Regions from separate parts of the Ramlibacter algicola genome, predicted to be linked through region 2. Evidence: riboswitches for the same ligand, from Rfam matches in the RefSeq annotation. Region 2 holds a riboswitch; the other holds the start of a gene.
What was found. Region 2 has a riboswitch for S-adenosylhomocysteine ahead of metH (methionine synthase). Riboswitches for the same ligand answer to the same signal wherever they lie in the genome.

Region 1 (7,126 bases), 3.5 Mb from region 2:
ATCGATGGAAGGTCCCGCCACCATCGACGCCGCCGCCTGGGCGACGTAGATGAAGCCGCCGGGGTTGTAGCGCAGGTCCAGCACGAGGTCCTTCACCGCGGCGGTGCGCAGCTGCGTGAACGCGCCGATCAGCGCGTCCTGCGCGCCCTGGCTGTGCTGGTTGAACAGCACGTAGCCGACGCGGCGGCCGCTGGCGGTGGTGACTGTCTTCGTGATCGGCACCGGATTGCTCGCCGCGGCGGCGGGGTCGGCACTCGCCGAGCTGACGCCCTGCATCGCGTCGGCGGCGGACACGGACATGGACGTGCTGAAGCGGTCGGTGGCCTGGCCGCTCGCGTCGGGCGACTTCACCAGCAGGGCGCTGAAGTACGCCGTGGGCGAGCCGTAGTTGCCGGCGGGCACGTCCTGCACCTGGGCGTACCAGAGATAGTTCTCGTCCAGGTAGCTGCGCACCCACTGCTTCTGGCCGTCATCGGTGCAGACGTTCGCCAACGTCGAGGCCGCGGGCAGGTGGGTGGCCGTTGCGACGGTCGCCGTGGCGGGCGTGGGGGCAGGCGCGTCGGTGCCGCCACCGCCGCCTCCGCCACAGGCGGACAAGACGACGGGAAGGGTGAGGGCGGCGGCGCGCACGAGGCGGCGCAGCGGGACGGCGAATCGCACGGCAAGCTCCACGGTGGAGCGCCGATTATGGTTGGGCTGCCTGCGAACTCAGCTTTGTAACGAGAGCCCGGCGTGCTCGCGCAACAGGTGGAAGTGGATCTTGGGGAATCGTTCCTGTGCCAGCCGCACGTCGTACGGCGAAGTGCAAAGAAATGCCAAGGCGTCCGCCGCGTCGAGCGCCATCCGTTGCGGATAGGCGTCGGTGAACGCGCGCAGTTCCTGCGGCGTGTCGGCGGTGATCCAGCGCGCGCCGGTGTACTGGCAGCCTTCCAGCCGGATGTCGGCGTCGTACTCGGTCTTCAGGCGGTGCTGCACGACCTCGAACTGCAGCTGCCCGACCGCGCCGAGCAGCATCGCGCCACCCACCTGCGGCCGGAACACCTGGATCGCGCCTTCCTCGCCCAGCTGGGCCAGGCCCTGCTGCAGCTGCTTGGTGCGCAGCGGGTTCTTCAGCAGCACCGTCATGAACAGCTCGGGCGCGAAGAACGGCAGGCCGGTGAACTGCAGGTTGGCGCCATCGGTGATGGTGTCGCCCAGCTGCACGCCGCCGTGCGTGGTGAAGCCGATGATGTCGCCCGCGTAGGCCTCGTCGACCGCCTCGCGGCGCTGCGACAGGAAGGTGACGACCGACGTCGGCCGCAGTTCCTTGGCGGTGCGCTGCACCTTGAGCTTCATGCCCGGCGTGTACTTGCCCGACGCCATGCGCACGAACGCGATGCGGTCGCGGTGGTTGGCGTCCATGTTGGCCTGCACCTTGAACACCACGCCGGCGAAGTTGGGCTCGTCCGGCGCGACGGTCTTCTCGACCGGCTGCCGGTTGACCACCAGCGAGCTCTTGCGCGGCTGCGGCGGAGGGGCCAGGTCGACCAGCGCGTCCAGCACTTCCATCACGCCGAAGTTGTTGACGCCGGAGCCGAAGAACACCGGCGTCTGCCTGGCGTCGAGGAAGGCCTGGTGGTCCCATTCCGGCGATGCGCCGGTGGCCAGCTCCATGCTCTCGGCCGCGGCGTCGTACTCGGCCTCGAAGCGTGCGCGCAGCGTGCCGGCATCGGACAGCGGGATGGTCTCGAAGTCCTGCGGGCGGCGTTCGCTGCCGGACTCGAACACGGTCATCGCCCGCGTGCGCAGGTTCATGATGCCGCCGAAGCTCTTGCCCTTGCCCACGGGCCAGGTCATCGGCACGCAGGCCATGCCCAGCTCGCGTTCCACCTCGTCGAGGATGTCCAGCGGCTCGCGCACCTCGCGGTCCATCTTGTTGACGAAGGTGATGATGGGCGTGTTGCGCTGGCGGCAGACCTCGATCAGCCGCCGCGTCTGTGCTTCGACGCCATTGGCCGCGTCGATCACCATCAGTGCCGAGTCGACCGCGGTCAGCACGCGGTAGGTGTCTTCCGAGAAGTCCTTGTGGCCGGGCGTGTCGAGCAGGTTGATGACGTGGTCGCGGTAGACCATCTGCATCACCGACGAGGCGACCGAGATGCCGCGCTGCTTCTCGATTTCCATCCAGTCCGAGGTCGCGTGGCGCGACGCCTTGCGGCCCTTCACCGCGCCCGCGATCTGGATCGCGCCGGAGAACAGCAGCAGCTTTTCCGTCAGCGTGGTCTTGCCCGCGTCGGGGTGGGAAATGATGGCGAAGGTGCGGCGGCGCCGGGTTTCGGCGGCGTAGGGCGAGGCGGACACGGGGAGGGGACTTTCGATGAGCTGCAAAGCGTTGCAGCCGACCCCGAATTGTCGCTGAACGCGGTAGTGTCCCAGCCATGGCGGGCAAGGACAGCGGCGTCGTGCTGCAGGTGGACGGCCACGAGGTGGCCGTCAGCAACCCGGACAAGGTGCTGTTCCCGGAGGCGGGGCTGACCAAGCTCGACCTCGTCCACTACTACCTCGAGGTCGCCGAGGGGGCGCTGCGCGGCGCCGGCGGGCGGCCCTGCATCCTGGTGCGCTATCCGCACGGGATCGGCGGCGAGTTCTTCTTCCAGAAGCGCGCGCCGGAGCACCGGCCGGAGTGGATCGAGGTCTCGACCATCCACTTTCCTTCCGGCCGCAGCGCCGAGGAGGTCGTGCCGCGCGGTGGCGCGACGCTCGCGTGGATGGCCAACCTCGGCTGCATCGAACTGCATCCGCATCCGGTGCGCGCGGACGACCTGGACCATCCCGACGAGCTGCGGGTCGACCTCGACCCGGTGCCCGGCGTCGAGTGGCCGCAGATCGTGCAGGTCGCGCAGCTGGCGCGCGAAGTCCTGGCGGAGCAGGGGCTGGTGGGCTGGCCGAAGACGTCTGGTTCCCGAGGCATGCACCTGGTTGTACGCATCGTGTCGCATTGGACGTTCGACGAGGTGCGGCGCGCGGCGCTGGCGCTCGCGCGCGAGGTCGAGCGCCGCGCGCCGGATCTCGCGACCGCGGCGTGGTGGAAGGAAGAGCGGCGCGGGGTGTTCGTCGACTACAACCAGAACGCCAAGGACCGCACGGTCGCGTCCGCGTATTCGGTGCGGCCCAAGCCCGATGCGCGGGTGTCGACGCCGCTGACGTGGGACGAGCTGCCGCTGTGCAATCCGGCCGACTTCACGCTGCTGACGGTACCGGCGCGGTTGAAGGCCATGGGCGATCCCCACGCGGGCATCGACGATGCGCCGGGGTCCATCGAGTCGCTGCTCGAGTTGTCGGCGAAGCACGAGCGCGATGGGCAGGGCGACGCGCCGTGGCCGCCGCACTACCGCAAGCAGGCCGGCGAACCGCGCCGCGCGCCGCCATCGACCCGCACGAAGAAGCCGGTGGTCGAAATCGCCCGCGCCGATCGCGAGGACGAAGCCGTCGCGGCGGCGGAGCAGTGGAAGCAGAAGCACCCGAAGGCCGCGTCGCACCTGCAGCCCGCCGACGTGCTGGTCGACCGCATGCGCGGCAGCTCGTCGCTGTGGTATCGCGTGCGCATCAATCTCGAGCACGTGCCGCCCAGGGACCGGCCGGGCAAGTAGGTTCCGCTCGCTGGCGCTCGCGGGCCTCCAACGCAGAGGACGCAGGGAAAGGAGAGAGAGGACGCAGAGAATTTCCGGATTGGATTCCTCTTCGTCCTCTCTTTCCTCTGTGTCCTCTGCGTCGAGTTGGAAGGGGAAGCGAAGCGCCCCGCCCTCGCGGATGACAACCGGTTACCTCCTGCAGCGCCTGCACGTTGACGCGCGTGCCGCCGAGGCGCACAAGGAACGCCAGGAGACATGCCATGAAAGACTTCCACCTGGAACGCAAGATGATGTCGCTGCTCGGCGACTTCTATCCCACCGGCCACCTGTTCGTGATGGTGCCCACGGAGGCCGACGCGCGGCGCGCGGAGGACCTGCTGTGCGGCGACGGGCAGGACTGCACCGGGGTGCACCTGCTGCGGCCGGCCGACGTGCTCGACGTGCTGCACCTGTTCGAGCACCGCGACATCGCGCTGCCGTCGGTCGGCTTCGAGGAGCACACGGTGCGGCATTTCGCCGAGCTCGCGCGCGAAGGCCACCACGCGCTGCTGCTGCCGGCGCGCAACGCGAAGGCTTGCGAGCACCTGATGGAAGTGTTGCGCGGCGTGCCGGTGTCGTCGGCGGTGTACTACCGCCGCTTCGTCATCGAGGAACTCGTCGCCTAGCCTCTGGCCCCTTCTCGGCCCAACGCGGACCCGTCTTTCTGCCGCGCAGGCTCCGGAGCGAAGACCTGCTTCAGCTCGAACGGCGTCGCCACTTCGAGCTGGTCGTAGCGGCACTCGGCCGCGGGCTTGTCGTCGCGCCAGCGCAGGAAGGTGGTCGCATGGCGGAAGCGGCGGCCCTGCAGGTGGTCGTACTTCACTTCGCACACGCGCTCGGGGCGCAGCGGCTCCCACGCGAGGTCCTTGGCGCCGCTCCAGCGGCTCTTCGCACCCGGCATGCGGTCGGCGTCGCCGACGCTGGCCTGCGCCCACTCGCGCCAGGGATGGTCGGCCATCGCGTTCTCGCGCATCGGCGCGAGTTCCTCCACCAGTTCGCGGCGGCGCGCCATCGTGAACGACGACGTCACGCCCACGTGCTGCAATTGCCCGGACTCGTCGTACAGCCCGAGCAACAGCGAGCCGACCGCATCCTGCGTGTCCTTGTACCAACGGAACCCCGCGACCACGCAGTCGACGGTGCGCGCGTGCTTGATCTTGAACATCGTGCGCTTGCCCGGCTGGTACTTCGCATCGACGGGCTTGGCCATCACGCCGTCGAGCCCGGCGCCTTCGAAGCGCTGCAGCCAGTCCTGCGCCAGCGCGCGATCGGTCGTCACGGGCGTCAGGCGCAGCGGCGGCTTCGCGGACTTGAGCAGGCTTTCGAGGCGCTGGCGGCGCTCCTGCTGCGGCAGGTCCATCACCGACTTGCCGCCGGCGGCGAGCAGGTCGAAGGCGACGAAGCCGGCCGGCGTTTCCTTCGCCAGCTTGCCGATGCGCGAGGCCGCCGGATGGATGCGCTGCTGCAGCGCGTCGAAGTCCAGGCCCTGCGGACCCGCGACCACGATCTCGCCGTCGAGGATGCAGCCCTTGGGCAACTGCTCGGCCAGCACCTTCTCCAGCTCGGGGAAGTAGCGGTTGAGCGCCTTCAGGTCGCGGCTCTGGATGCGCACGCCGGTCGTGTCGCGGAAGACGATGGCGCGAAAGCCATCCCACTTGGGCTCGAAGAGAAAGCCCTCCGCCTCGGGCAGCGCTTCGGCGATCTTGGCCAGCATGGGATCGATGGGGGAGGTGAACAGGGATTCGGTGGCCATCCGGCGGTTGTACCGCACGCCGTGCGCAGCCGGGGACGGAGCGGCTCGACGGGAACCCTTCCGTATAATCGCCGCCATCCGAGGAGCGTTGCAGCGCCGCACGGCGTGAGGCTCGGAAACCTTCGCAACGACGCTCACCCACTGTCCACGTGTGGTGAGTCCGCGCCGGCAGTGGCTGACACCATCGAACTGGAGCCACCATGAACGCCGTTCTCAAGAACACCGCGACGCAGGATTGCGTCATCGCCGACCTGTCGCTCGCCGACTGGGGCCGCAAGGAAATCAAGATCGCCGAGACCGAGATGCCGGGCCTGATGGCGATCCGCGAGGAATACGCCAGGAGCCAGCCCCTGAAGGGCGCGCGCATCACCGGCTCGCTGCACATGACGATCCAGACCGCGGTGCTGATCGAGACGCTGCAGGCGCTGGGCGCGCAGGTGCGCTGGGCCTCGTGCAACATCTTCTCCACCCAGGACCACGCCGCCGCGGCCATCGCCGCTGCCGGCACGCCGGTGTTCGCCGTCAAGGGCGAGACGCTGGAAGAGTACTGGGACTACACGCACCGCATCTTCGACTTCGGCGCCAAGGGCACCGACGGCGAAGGCCCGAACATGATCCTGGACGACGGCGGCGACGCGACGCTGCTGATGCACCTGGGCCAGCGCTGCGAGCAGGACCTGTCGCTGATCGACACGCACTCGTCGGAAGAGGAGCGCATCCTCCACGCGGCGATCCGCAGGAAGCTCAAGGAAGACCCGACCTGGTACTCGCGCAAGGCGAAGGAAATCCTCGGCGTGACCGAGGAAACCACGACCGGCGTGCACCGCCTGATCGACATGGCCAACAAGGGCCTGCTGAAGTTCCGCGCGATCAACGTCAACGACTCCGTCACCAAGAGCAAGTTCGACAACCTGTACGGCTGCCGCGAGTCGCTGGTCGACGGCATCAAGCGCGCAACTGACGTCATGGTGGCCGGCAAGGTCGCGCTGGTGGCCGGCTACGGCGACGTGGGCAAGGGCTCGGCGCAGGCGCTGCGCGCGCTGTCGGCGCAGGTGTGGGTCACCGAGATCGACCCGATCAACGCCCTGCAGGCCGCGATGGAAGGCTACCGCGTGGTGACGATGGAGTACGCCGCCGACAAGGCCGACATCTTCGTGACCGCCACCGGCAACCGCGACGTCATCACCTACGCCCACATGGCGAAGATGAAGGACCAGGCGATCGTCTGCAACATCGGCCACTTCGACAACGAGATCGACGTCGCGTCGCTCGAGAAGAAGTGCCAGTGGGAAGAGATCAAGCCGCAGGTCGACCACGTCATCTTCGAGGACGGCAAGCGCATCATCCTGCTGGCCAAGGGCCGCCTCGTGAACCTAGGCTGCGGCACCGGCCACCCCAGCTACGTGATGTCCTCGTCCTTCGCCAACCAGACGCTGGCGCAGATCGAGCTGTTCACCAAGCCGGACGAGTACGAAGTCGGCAAGGTGTACGTGCTGCCCAAGCACCTCGACGAGAAGGTCGCCCGCCTGCAGCTGTCCAAGCTGCGCGCCGAGCTGACCGAGCTCACCGAGGAGCAGGCGGCGTACATCGGCGTGAAGAAGACCGGGCCGTACAAGCCCGACACGTACCGGTATTGATGAACCCGTCGTCCCCGCGGAGGCGGGGACCCATCGCTTCCATCCGATGGCGGGAGCGGTGGATTCCCGCCTCCGCGGGAATGACG
Region 2 (7,126 bases):
GCGGCGGTGCGGCCGCTCGTGCGCCGGCGTGACGACGGCTGCGAGATCGACTCGCGCAGCAGCACCTGCTGCTCGCCCTTGAGCACCGCGCGCGACGCGTCGGTAAGGTGCAGCGTGTTGAACGCCTCCGGATCGACCCCTACAGCGCCGGTCGCGACGAGTTGCCGCAGCACGCCGCGCAACTGCTGTTCGCTGTACTGCGCGCCAACGCCGAAGGTCGACACCTTGTCGTGCGCGTACTGCGTCACCTTGTCCGTCACCTTGCCGCGCACGATGTCCATCACGTGCCCGGCCCCGAAGCCGATCCCGCTGGCCTGGCGCACGCGGTAGACGGTGGACAGCAGCTTGCGCGCGGCGTCCGTGCCGTCCCACAGTTGCGGCGGCGACAGGCAGTTGTCGCAATTGCCGCAAGGCTGCGACTGTTCGCCGAAGTAGCCGAGGAGCCGCACGCGACGGCAATCCGACGCTTCCGCCAGCACCAGCAGCGCATCCAGCTTGCCGCGCATCACCTGCTTGAACTCGTCGCCCGCCGGGCTCTCGTCGATCATGCGCCGCTGGTTGACGACGTCCTGCAGCCCGTAGGCCATCCACGCCTGCGCCGGCAACCCGTCGCGTCCCGCGCGCCCGGTCTCCTGGTAGTAGCCCTCGATGTTCTTGGGCATGTCCAGGTGGGCGACGAAGCGCACGTCGGGCTTGTCGATGCCCATGCCGAACGCGATGGTGGCCACCATCACAAGCCCCTCGTCACGCAGGAAGCGGTCCTGGTTCTTCTGCCGCACGCTCGCATCCAGCCCGGCGTGGTACGGCAAGGCGTCGACGCCGCGGTCGACCAGCATCTGCGCGGTGTCCTCGACGCGCTTGCGCGACTGGCAGTAGACGATGCCGGCGTCGCCCGCATGTTCATCCTCGATGAACCGCAGCAGTTGCGCCGACGGGTCCTTCTTCTCGACGATGCGGTAGCGGATGTTGGGGCGGTCGAAGCTGCTGACGAACTGGCGCGCGTCCTGCAGCTGCAAGCGCTCGACGATGTCGGCGCGCGTGAGGTCGTCGGCCGTGGCGGTGAGCGCGATGCGCGGCACCTGCGGGTAGCGCTCATGCAGCACCGCGAGCTGGCGGTACTCGGGCCGGAAGTCGTGGCCCCATTGGCTGACGCAGTGCGCCTCGTCGATCGCGAACAGCGACAGCTTGCCCTTGGCGGCGAGCTTGTCCAGCTGGGCCAGGAAGCGCGGGGTGGTGACGCGTTCGGGCGCCGCGTACAGCAGCGTCAGCTCGCCGCGCAGCAGGCGGCCTTCGACGGCCGAGGCTTCGTCCAGCGACAGCGACGAGTTGAGGAACGCGGCCTCGACGCCTGCTTCGTGCAGCGCGCCGACCTGGTCGTGCATCAGCGCGATCAGGGGCGAGACGACGATGGCGGTGCCCTGGCCCGCGTGCTGCCGCGCGATGGCGGGCACCTGGTAGCACAGCGACTTGCCGCCGCCGGTGGGCATGAGCACCAGCGCGTCGCCGCCGCCGATGACGTGGCCGACGATGTCGGCCTGGGCGCCGCGAAAGCGCTCGTAGCCGAAGACGTCGTGGAGGATGGACTGGGCGGTGGAGGACAAGGCGCGCATTCTCCCTGCTCGGCCTGCCTGCAACGGTGCATCCCTACAATCCGTGGACCCGCCCGTTGACGATTCCTCCCCCATGAAGCCGATCCCCTACACCCGTGGCCAGCAGCTGCCGCAGCTGCTGGAGCAGCACATCCTCGTCCTGGATGGCGCGATGGGGACCATGATCCAGCGCTTCAAGCTGACCGAGGCCGACTACCGCGGCGAGCGCCTGAAGGACCACCCCAGGGACCTGAAGAACAACGGCGACCTGCTGGTGCTGACGCGCCCCGACGTGATCCGCGACATCCACGAGGGCTACCTCGCGGCCGGCGCCGACATGATCGAGACCAACACCTTCGGCGCCAACTCGCTGGCGCAGGACGATTACGGCCTGGGCCACCTGGCGCGCGAGATGAACGTCGCTGCCGCGCGCATCGCGCGCCAGGCCGCCGACAAGTTCTCGACGCCCGACAAGCCGCGCTTCGTCGCTGGCGCGCTCGGCCCGACGCCGCGCACGGCCAGCATCAGCCCCGACGTCAACGACCCCGGTGCGCGCAACGTCGACTTCGAACAGCTGCGTGCCGCGTACAAGGAGCAGGTGGAAGGCCTTGTCGAAGGCGGCGCCGACCTGCTGCTGGTCGAAACGATTTTCGACACGCTCAACGCCAAGGCCGCGCTGTTCGCGATCGAGGAAGTGTTCGACGCCACCGGCGAGCGCCTGCCGCTCGTCATCAGCGGCACCGTCACCGACGCCTCCGGCCGCGTGCTCAGCGGCCAGACCGTCACCGCGTTCTGGTACAGCGTGCGGCACGCGCGTCCCCTGGCCGTCGGCCTGAACTGCGCGCTGGGCGCGGCGCTGATGCGCCCGTACATCCAGGAACTGGCGAAGGCCGCGCCCGACACCTTCATCAGCTGCTACCCCAATGCCGGCCTGCCCAATCCCATGAGCGAGACCGGCTTCGACGAGACGCCCGAGGTCACCTCACGCCTGCTGCGCGAGTTCGCGGCCGAGGGCCTGGTGAACATCGTCGGCGGCTGCTGCGGCACGACGCCCGAGCACATCGGCGCGATCCGCGAAGCGGTGTCGCCGCTGGCGGCGCGCTCGACGCAGAAGCAGTTCTTCTACAAGGAAGCGGCGTAGTCCCGTCGTCCGCGCGGCGGCGGATTCGTCATTCCCGCGCAGGCGGGAATCCACCGCGTCCACCGACTCGGGCGTGCAAGGGAAGCGATGGGTCCCCGCCGCCGCGGGGACGACGCAGTCATTGCGGCCGGAAGCCGCTCGCCTGGATGATCTTCGCCCACGCCGCGCTGTAGGCACGTTCGCGCGCTGCCAGTTGCTGCGCTGGCATGTGGCCGACGGTGAGGCCCGTCGCAGTGAGCTTCTCGCGCACGTCGGGCATCGCGATCGCCTTCGCCACGGCCTCGCCGATACGGTCGATGGTGGCTTGCGGCGTGCTCGCGGGCGCGAACAGGCCGTAGTACGGCACGTCCTCGAAGCCGGGCAGGCCCAGCTCGGAGAAGGTCGGCGCGTCCGGCACGGCAGCCTGGCGGTCCGTTCCCATCACCGCGACGACGCGGATCTTGCCGGCCCTGTGGTTCTCGATGAAGTCGGGAATCGAGCCGATGCCGGCGCCGATCTGGTTGCCCAGCATGTCGGCCATCATCGGCGCGCTGCCGCGGTAGGGCGCGGCCTGCAGGTCCAGCTTCCACTTTTGCCCGATCACCTTGACGAGGAACTCGGGCACCGACGCCGGTGCGGGAACGCCCACGTTGCCCTTGCCGCCCTGGCTGCGCACCCAGGCGACGTACTCCTGCATCGTCCGTGCAGGCGTGCCGCCCGACAGCGCCAGCGCATTCACGAAGGTGGCGAAGCCGGCGACGGCGACGAAGTCGCGCGCGGGATCGAAGCCGGGGCTCTTCGTCACCAGCGGCAGGATCGAGATCGTGTGGTCGTGCGACAGGAACACGGTGTGCCCGTCGGGCTGCGCCGCCTTCAGCGCCTGCGCGGCGATCTGGCCACCCGCGCCCGCGCGGTTGTCGACCAGCACCGGCTGGCCCAGCAGGTCCTTGAGCTTCTCGCCCAGCGTGCGCGCGATCGCGTCCGTGCCGCCGCCCGGCGGGAAGCCGACCAGGATGCGAAACGGGGCCTTGTCGGCGGATTGCGCGAAGCTGGGCAGGGCGGCCGCGGCCAGCGCGGCGGTGAGCAGGGAACGGCGGGACGTCATGCTGCGATTCTGCGACCGGTGGGCTGTCGGTAAAATGACGCATCCCGAGGGGCGTTGCAGCGCCGGTTTCCATGCCGGCGTCAGGCTCGGGATCCCAACGACGCTCACCGATCGCGGCCCCGCCGCATGCATCCAGGTGAGCTGATGACTTCTCCCGTTCCCCCGCTGAAACTCGCCGGCCTCGAGCCCGTCTCGATCGGCCCCGGTTCGCTGTTCGTCAACGTCGGCGAGCGCACCAACGTCACCGGATCGAAAGCGTTCGCGCGGCTGATCCTGGCCGGCCAGTTCGAAGAGGCATTGGCGGTCGCGCGCCAGCAGGTCGAGAACGGCGCCCAGGTCATCGACGTCAACATGGACGAAGCCATGCTGGACAGCAAGGCGGCCATGGTGCGTTTCCTCAACCTGATCGCCAGCGAGCCCGACATCGCGCGCGTGCCGGTCATGGTCGACAGCTCCAAGTGGGAGGTGATCGAGGCCGGCCTGCGTTGCCTGCAGGGCAAGGGCATCGTGAACTCGATCTCGCTGAAGGAAGGCGAAGCCGAGTTCAAGCGGCAGGCCACGCTGGTCAAGCGGTATGGCGCCGCGGCCGTCGTGATGGCGTTCGACGAGCAGGGCCAGGCCGACAGCTACGAACGCAAGATCCGGATCTGCGAGCGCGCCTACCGCATGTTGGTCGACGAAGTGGACTTCCCGCCCGAGGACATCATCTTCGACCCCAACATCTTCGCGATCGCCACCGGCATCGAGGAGCACGACAACTACGCCGTCGACTTCATCAACGCGACGACCTGGATCAAGCAGAACCTGCCCGGCGCGAAGGTGAGCGGCGGGGTGTCGAACGTGAGCTTCTCGTTCCGTGGCAACGACCCGGTGCGCGAGGCGATCCACACCGTGTTCCTGTACCACGCGATCAAGGCGGGCATGGACATGGGCATCGTCAACGCCGGCATGGTGGGCGTCTACGACGACGTCGAACCCACGCTGCGCGAGCGCGTCGAGGACGTCGTGCTCAATCGCCGCAAGGACGCGGGCGAGCGGCTGGTGGAGATCGCGGAGAGCGCCAAGGGCGCTGCCAAGGACGAAGGCAAGAAGAACGAATGGCGCCAGCTGCCGGTGGAGCAGCGGCTGGCGCACGCGCTGGTGCACGGCATCACCGACCACATCGTTCCCGACACCGAGGAGATGTACCAGAAGGTGCTGGCCGCCAAGGGCCGCCCGCTGCACGTCATCGAGGGCCCGCTGATGGACGGGATGAACATCGTGGGCGACCTGTTCGGCCAGGGCAAGATGTTCCTGCCGCAGGTGGTGAAGTCGGCCCGCGTGATGAAGCAGGCCGTCGCCCACCTCATTCCCTACATCGAGGAAGAGAAGAAGCAGCAGGAGGCGGCGGGCCAGGACGTCAAGGCCAAGGGCAAGATCGTCATCGCCACGGTCAAGGGCGACGTGCACGACATCGGCAAGAACATCGTCACCGTCGTCCTCCAGTGCAACAACTTCGAGGTGGTGAACATGGGCGTGATGGTCCCGTGCCACGAGATCCTGGCCAAGGCCAAGGTCGAGGGCGCGGACATCGTCGGCCTGTCGGGCCTGATCACGCCGTCGCTGGAGGAGATGCAGTACGTCGCCACCGAGATGCAGAAGGACGAGCACTTCCGCCTGAAGAAGATCCCGCTGTTGATCGGCGGCGCGACGACCAGCCGTGTGCACACGGCGGTGAAGATCGCGCCGCACTACGAAGGCCCGGTGGTCTACGTGCCCGATGCGTCGCGCAGCGTGGGCGTCGCCACCAACCTGCTGTCGGAGCAGGCGGCGAAGTTCCTCGCCGACGTCGAGGCCGACTACGAGAAGGTGCGGCAGCTGCACGCCAGCAAGAAGCAGGTCCCGCTGGTCACGCTGGCGCAGGCGCGCGCCAACAAGACGCCGATCGAGTGGGCCGGCTACACGCCGCCGCAGCCGAAGTTCATCGGCCGCCGCGTGTTCAGGAACTTCGACCTCGGCGAGCTGGCCAGGTACATCGACTGGGGCCCGTTCTTCCAGACCTGGGACCTGGCGGGCCGTTTCCCCGAAATCCTCAAGGACGACGTCGTCGGCAGCGAAGCCGTGCGCGTGTTCTCCGACGGCCAGCGCATGCTCAAGCGCCTGGTCGAAGGGCGCTGGCTCACGGCGAATGCGGTGGTCGGCTTCTGGCCGGCGAACACCGTGCGTGACGACGACATCGAGCTGTACGCGGACGAGACGCGCACCGACCTCGCGATGACCTGGTATGGCCTGCGCCAGCAGACCGAGAAGCCGGTGGTCGACGGCCAGCCGCGGCCGAACCGTTCGCTGGCCGACTTCATCGCGCCCAAGGGCGTGGTCGCCGACTACATCGGCGCGTTCGCGGTCACCGCGGGCATCGGCGCGGAGGTCAAGGAGCAGTACTTCCTCAAGGACCTCGACGACTACTCGGCGATCATGCTCAAGGCCATCGCCGACCGCCTGGCCGAGGCGTTCGCCGAGTGCCTGCACGAGCGCGTGCGCAAGGACCTGTGGGGCTACGCGTCCGGCGAGCAGCTGTCCATCGAGGACCTCATCGCCGAGAAGTACCAGGGCATCCGTCCGGCGCCGGGCTATCCGGCGTGCCCCGACCACAGCGTGAAGGCCGACCTGTTCCAGCTGCTGCAGGCATCGGAGGCGGGCATGGGCCTGACCGAGAGCATGGCGATGACGCCGGCGGCCAGCGTGAGCGGCTTCTACTTCAGCCACCCGCAGAGCACGTACTTCAACGTCGGCCGCATCGGCGACGACCAGGTCGACGACCTGGTCGCACGCCGTGGCGCCGAGCGCAAGCAGCTCGAGCGCCTGCTGGCGCCGAATCTCTAGTTGGTCGCGAAGCGCGACACGGTGATGCCGTGGCGCGCGAGCAGCTCGGTCCAGCGCGGCCCACGCAGCACCTCGTGCTCGACGTGGCGCGCGGCAGCGATGGGGTCGGCCATGGGGGCGTCGTCCTCTGCGGCCGGATGGCACATGAGCGAATCGCCTTCGGCGGCTCGCGCGAGCCAGCGATCCAGCAGCGCGGCGTACGTCTCGCCATCGACGTCGAACGGGTACACGCCCAACAGGTGCTGCGTCATGGGCAAGTCTTGCCGCCGCGCCGCTGCGCGCATCGCATTGCCTCCGAGGGCCGCGATCACGCGCGGCTTGGTTCCCGGCTCGCTGGCGGGCACGGCCGTGCCGCGCAGCCACGGCCGGATGCCACGCCGCGCGATCTCCTCCAGCAGCGGCCCACGCACGCCGGGCAGCTGGTGCACGTGCTGGTGGCCGTCGACGTGG

Region 1: another riboswitch for S-adenosylhomocysteine. It lies ahead of ahcY (adenosylhomocysteinase); the one in region 2 lies ahead of metH (methionine synthase).

Annotation. Positions count from the first base shown of each region.
Region 1 covers NZ_JAEDAO010000001.1:3,940,337-3,947,462, reverse strand. Annotated here, with positions in the region: gene I8E28_RS19355 (S41 family peptidase) at 1-660, opposite strand, end outside; gene I8E28_RS19350 (peptide chain release factor 3) at 709-2,340, opposite strand; gene ligD (non-homologous end-joining DNA ligase) at 2,418-3,629, shown strand; gene I8E28_RS19340 (RNA-binding protein) at 3,872-4,276, shown strand; gene I8E28_RS19335 (ATP-dependent DNA ligase) at 4,273-5,403, opposite strand; S-adenosyl-L-homocysteine riboswitch at 5,478-5,546, shown strand; gene ahcY (adenosylhomocysteinase) at 5,604-7,040, shown strand.
Region 2 covers NZ_JAEDAO010000001.1:485,903-493,028, forward strand. Annotated here, with positions in the region: gene recQ (DNA helicase RecQ) at 1-1,610, opposite strand, end outside; gene I8E28_RS02370 (homocysteine S-methyltransferase family protein) at 1,684-2,730, shown strand; gene I8E28_RS02375 (Bug family tripartite tricarboxylate transporter substrate binding protein) at 2,849-3,814, opposite strand; S-adenosyl-L-homocysteine riboswitch at 3,855-3,927, shown strand; gene metH (methionine synthase) at 3,959-6,676, shown strand; gene I8E28_RS02385 (ChbG/HpnK family deacetylase) at 6,673-7,126, opposite strand, start outside.